Linked DNA regions of Agarilytica rhodophyticola. The protein of the gene in region 1 interacts with the protein of each later gene in a pairwise test. Links are inferred from orthologs where the notes say so. Each region holds a gene or a part of one and is shown on either strand. Other genes may lie near its edges.

What was found.
Region 2: the proteins of BVC89_RS09840 (region 1) and grxD interact in binary tests that used the Escherichia coli proteins (3 or more experiments, as listed by UniProt). The link is inferred for Agarilytica rhodophyticola from one-to-one orthologs.

What each region holds. Positions count from the first base shown.
Region 1 is NZ_CP020038.1:2,323,395-2,326,235, forward strand. Bases 42-2,803 are described here. They hold BVC89_RS09840 (BolA/IbaG family iron-sulfur metabolism protein), read left to right. Parts: upstream 42-1,143; coding sequence 1,144-1,464; downstream 1,465-2,803. Other genes in these bases: pyk (pyruvate kinase), read left to right, coding at 42-456; BVC89_RS09835 (hypothetical protein), read right to left, coding at 629-862; trhO (oxygen-dependent tRNA uridine(34) hydroxylase TrhO), read left to right, coding at 1,553-2,500; BVC89_RS09850 (TetR/AcrR family transcriptional regulator), read left to right, coding at 2,748-2,803. Outside these bases: more of pyk, read left to right, coding at 1-41; more of BVC89_RS09850, read left to right, coding at 2,804-2,841. UniProt on the Escherichia coli protein: Transcriptional regulator that plays an important role in general stress response. Has many effects on cell morphology, cell growth and cell division. Acts by regulating the transcription of many genes, including dacA (PBP-5), dacC (PBP-6), ampC and mreB.
Region 2 is NZ_CP020038.1:5,643,848-5,646,774, forward strand. What follows is about bases 80-2,927. They hold grxD (Grx4 family monothiol glutaredoxin), read right to left. Parts: upstream 1,748-2,927; coding sequence 1,412-1,747; downstream 80-1,411. Other genes in these bases: BVC89_RS23430 (serine/threonine-protein kinase), read right to left, coding at 80-1,103; BVC89_RS23440 (acetylornithine transaminase), read left to right, coding at 2,238-2,927. Also shown: more of BVC89_RS23430, read right to left, coding at 1-79. UniProt on the Escherichia coli protein: Monothiol glutaredoxin involved in the biogenesis of iron-sulfur clusters.

The DNA of each region.
Region 1 (2,841 bases):
ATGGTGCGTGTGATTATCGGTGCAGAAAAACAACCTCAGGCGGAAACCAGAGTGACACCTGATGAAGAGGGTGGCAAGGCGATCAATGAATCAATTGCTTTGGCGACTATGTATACGGCAGATAAATTGAAGGGTATAAGAGGTATAGCAGCACTTACCGAAACAGGGTCGACACCTTTATTGATGTCTCGCTGTGGTACACGCTTACCTATTTTTGCATTTTCTCACGATACCGCCACCTTGCGACGAGCTGCGTTATTCCGAGGTGTACAAACGGTGTTGTTTGATAATCGTAGTATTCCTTCTGCGGAGATAAACCGTGGGGCGGTTGAAGAATTGCGCCGTCAGGAAATTGTACAAGATGGTGATCTGATTATCTTATCCAAAGGTGATGTTAACGAGCTGGGCGGCACCAATACGATGAAGATTCTTCAGGTGGGGCAATATATTGCCTAATTAAGCGCTGTCTTATGTCGCTGGCGTTCTATCCATATACAAAGGGAGGCTGTTAATAGCCTCCCTTTGTATTTCGGTGTTTGTCGCTAGTTACTGCTCGATAGCTAGCTGTAGCATCATCAATATACAGCATACTCTGCTTTACGAAGTTAAGTCTGCTGATTGTAAATATTTAAGTATTTTGTGTGTTACTGGTTTGAGATTTTGACTTCATCTGTGTTTGCTCGATGGTTTTTTGCATATAAGCATAGTAATCATCGATTAGGGAGCGAGTTAGGTTACGTCTTTCAGCAGATTTGCGGCGCTTCCTATGATACAGATCAGCAGCAATATTTTTGCAAGGGTCGAGGTCAAATCTCCGGTCTGTGCCCCGTCGCCTATTAACAAATACTAATTTTTGTGTCATTCCGCTAGGCCTTTTACTTTATTAGCTATGGGTGAAATGTAAACATTTACAATCAATATGTTACGTATTTTTTACATATATTACAGATGATTTCTATAAACTAATTCTCAACAGTAAACCATCATACAAGAGCAATACTTGAGTTAAATCAGACAAAGTCTCTTTTGTATACATGTTTGCTTAGTTTTTCTGCAAATATATCGAACTATGAACTTATACCATAAGAACATAATCAAAGTCGATCTATGTTTAGGAGTTTTAATACTAATGAGGAATTACCCATGAGCGAGATGCGAGATAGAATCGAGCAAAAGCTGCAGCAGCAACTGAAACCTACATACATTAGCGTTGTGGATGAAAGCCACGGCCACAATGTGCCGCAAAATGCCCAAACTCACTTTAAAGTGGTTATGGTGTCCTCATCGTTTGATGAACTACGAGCTGTTAAACGCCACCAAAATGTCTATTCTATTCTGCAAGAAGAGCTATCTGGCAGCGTCCACGCGCTTGCTCTGCACCTCTATTCTGTTAAGGAATGGTCTGAACATGGCAATGTTCCGGATTCTCCTGCTTGCCTCGGTGGCAGTAAGAGTAATAGTTGATATATCTCAACATGTTTGGTGTTTCGTCGTAGTATCCTTTAGAATCGTGCTCCATTTTTCACCAAATTATAGTTTTTGAGTTAATCTAATGACCCACCCCTTAGTTATATGTGCTTTATATAAATTTGTCTCTCTCCCAGACTACCGTGAAATGCGTGAACCTTTGCTAAATTTTTGTGCTGAAAATGGTATTAAAGGCACATTGCTATTAGCCAATGAAGGTATCAATGGCACTATTGCTGGTTCCAGAGAAGGGATTGATGCGGTGTTAGCGTATCTTAAGAACGATCCTCGTTTGGCTGATATTGTTTACAAAGAATCACATGACGATGAGCAAGCGTTTTACCGAATGAAAGTAAAACTTAAGAAAGAAATCGTCACCATGGGGGTCGAATCTGTCGACCCTAATAAAATTGTCGGCACTTATGTTAAGCCTAAGGATTGGAATGCATTGATTAGTGATCCAGATGTCACTGTTGTCGATACTCGTAACTACTATGAATACGATATTGGGACATTTGAAAATGCCATAAACCCCGAAACTGAGACGTTTCGTGAATTTCCCGCCTATGTCGCCAACCATTTAGACCCTCAAAAAAACAAGAAAGTGGCAATGTTTTGCACTGGAGGCATTCGCTGCGAAAAGTCGACAGCTTATCTCAAAGAGCAGGGCTTTGATGAGGTCTTCCATTTAGAAGGTGGTATCTTAAAGTACCTCGAAGAAGTTCCCGCAAGTGAAAGTATGTGGAAAGGAGAATGCTTCGTTTTTGATAACCGTGTATCGGTAAATCACGATCTTGAGAAAGGACAATATGATCAATGTCATGGTTGTCGTCACCCTATCACAGAAGAAGAAAAGTTGTCAGACAAATATATGGAAGGTGTTGCTTGCCCGCGTTGCTTTGATAAGCAGACGCCTGAACAGCATGCTCGTTTTTCTGAACGACAAAAACAGATGCAGCTTGCTAAGTCCCGTAACCAACTTCATATTGGCGCCCCACCTCCTGGGCGCCAAGTTAGAAGTGCGAAAGGTTAAAATCTAAAATCTAAAACGAATAGACTCTGGATAAGGGCTTTTCTGGAAGTCGCATCTCTCTATAGGTATCTTTATAGCGTTAGTTGCGCTTTTTAGATCTCATGCACTTTCAATATATTTTCTTGCCAACAGACCGGTCGGTCTGTTAGTCTTTCTTTTAATTGTAATTAATCACGCCGTTCTCTCGTGCTGAGAGAGTATTAATACGACACTATGCAGTAAATAGTAGGAAACATAAGTAAGCTATATGGCTCAGTCTCGAGATTCAGAACTAACGCGTCAACATATTTTGAATATCACTGCTGATGAAATGCGCGTCAATGGTTTTAAGGCATCTAGCC
Region 2 (2,927 bases), 3.3 Mb from region 1 along the record:
TCACCCATTACGTGACTCAACCAGGGCTCGAATAGTTCAGGCTTTTTAAAATGGGTAAAAACCACTATCACCGACATAACAAATATAGCGGCTACAAACCAAGGCAGAACAGCTTTCTTTTCATCGTTCAGGTTTTCATTGGCAACATTGTAGTCAGGAAAAGCATCCACCATACTAATGTGGTCATCATCGACTTCAAAAGCCTCAGCCTTCTCATCACCAGTATGGCTAAGAGTTGTCATTTCCTCGTCTGCATTGCTACGAGCCACCGACGCTTGTAGAGCAAACGTGGCTGCATGCTCAATGGTATCAATATCGATGCTTTCTAAGTCGGCCATTAATGCTTTAGCGTTCTGATAACGTTTATTCACATCCTTCGCCATCATCTGATCGAGGATAGGCTGCAGACCTGCATATATTTTAGGGAGTGTCGGAACAGGCTCGGTAATGTGTTTAATACCAATAGCTACGGCGGACTCAGCATCATATGGTACTTTTCCAGCCAACACTTTATAAAACACTACGCCTAAACTATAAATATCAGAACGAGAATCTACATTTTTGCCCTTCGCTTGCTCCGGGCTCATATAGTGAGGTGTGCCAATCGCAGTGCCAACTTGAGTCACCATGGTATCGGACTCCGCTGTGCGTGCGATACCGAAATCCATAAGTACGGCACGCCCATCCGACGAATGGAACATAATGTTTTCTGGCTTTATATCGCGATGCACATAGCCTTTACCACCGGCGTAATCCAGGGCCTTGGTTATATCCTTAATCATTTCCATTTTTTCGCGCAGACTTAAGCGCCGCCCCACATGCTTTAAGTCTTTGCCATCTATATATTCCATTGAGAGATAGCAATAGCCGTCATGCATTCCAACATCGTGAACCGTCACGATATTGGGATGCACCAGCTTACTCACAATTTTTGCCTCACGAAAAAAACGCTGGCCAAAATTGGGATCTTCAGCTAAAGCCTTCGACATCACTTTAAGCGCGACTTCGCGCTCAAAGATTTCTTGTACCGCAAGATATACAGTCGCCATACCACCACGGCCAAGAGTACGAAGAATTTTATATCCAGGAATATTCAGCGACATCAAGGGCTACCAAATTATCTGCTTGGGCATAAATGTCATAGATTTAATCAAAAGCACCGTAGTTATAAAACGTGTAGAAAAAAACCCGCCGTGAACAGCTGGCAGTTATAGGTAAAATAATAGCTTAAAAGCCACGTGCTTTAGTAGCCCACACATTAAACTGGCAACCTTGAATGCAGTTATTGTTTCTTTTTTATACCAAACAGACAACTCAACGGCATATTTTGAACAAAATACAGACAAGGCTTGGACTAAATATAGGATATGAACCTAGGCACTAGCGAATATGCATCGTGCCTGAAGCTACGTTATGAATTGTTATCAGAGCTTTCAATATCGACTGAATCGATTAGTGTTTTGAGTTCACCATTTTCATACATCTCAGTAATAATGTCACAGCCACCGACTAATTCACCATTTACCCAAAGCTGTGGAAAGGTTGGCCAATTTGCGTACTTTGGTAAGTTAGTTCGGATATCAGGGTTAGATAGAATATCAACATAGGCAAAGCGCTGGCCGCACGCCATAATTGCTTGGGTAGCTCTTTGTGAAAAACCGCACTGGGGGGCATTTGGAGACCCTTTCATGTAAAGGATGATAGGGTTTTCTTCGATTTGTTTCTTGATAGTATCCATGATGTCCATGGTGGCAAAACCTCGCTTATTACTCGTATCTCGGTTTGTTTAGCTATTTGTTTGACTATATATGTAGCATTTGCGCTACTTACGTTTGCAAAATTTACAATTTTATTTTCGTACAACAAAAACCGAGCTATTTACTCAACTATTCGCCATTCTATCCTAGCTTAGGCGTTTAGTTAAAGAAAATTATTCCTACAAATACGGCTGTCTGAGAAATAACAACTAAATAAGGCAATTCATTAAGCGTCAGCTACCTGAACGGTAATACTCTCTAGTCGCTGGACAACATAGCAATCTATGCTTCAACGCTTTGAAAAATCTGCATTTATTTATAGAATGCTGAATAAACTCAATAGCGGCTTCGGTTATTTGTTGCAGCTTAGTTGCTGCTATGGCAAATCTTTTGAAACAATTTTTATATCTTATGTAACTTGTATAACTTATGTAAGACCGACATAACGCACGTAAATAATACGTAAAATAGGAGCAATACATGTCAGGATCTGCGCTTATTAATACCTATGGTGAGCGAGACATCACGCTAGTCAGAGGCGACGGTGCCTATGTATGGGACAGCGAAGGTAAGCGCTATCTTGATGCCGTAGCCGGCATTGCCGTATGCGGTCTTGGCCATAATCATCCCAAAGTCACCGACGCAATTTGTCAACAAGCCAAAACCCTTATCCACTGTTCTAATTTGTACAATATCGAACCTCAACAGCGACTGGGAAAAGCGCTTATCGATATATCAGGTATGGACAAAGTCTTCTTTTCTAACTCAGGCGCAGAAGCCAATGAGGCAGCAATAAAGATTGCTCGTAAATACGGCCAAGAGCGCGGTATCGGATCACCCGAGATCATCACCACCACCGGGAGCTTTCATGGCAGAACAATGGCGACGCTAACCGCCACCGGCAATCCAAAAGTTAAGCAAGGATTTGCTCCCCTACTCTCAGGCTTTACACACGTTCCCTATAACAATCTAGCGGCAGTCAAAGAAGTCGCCAATGCTAATACTGTGGCAGTTATGGTGGAACCGGTGCAAGGCGAAGGCGGTGTTCATGTGCCAGATGAAGACTATCTCAAAGATTTACGCTCACTCTGCGACCAGAATAACTGGCTTCTAATTATCGATGAGATTCAAACAGGTAATGGCCGCACAGGTAAGTATTTCGCCTGTCAG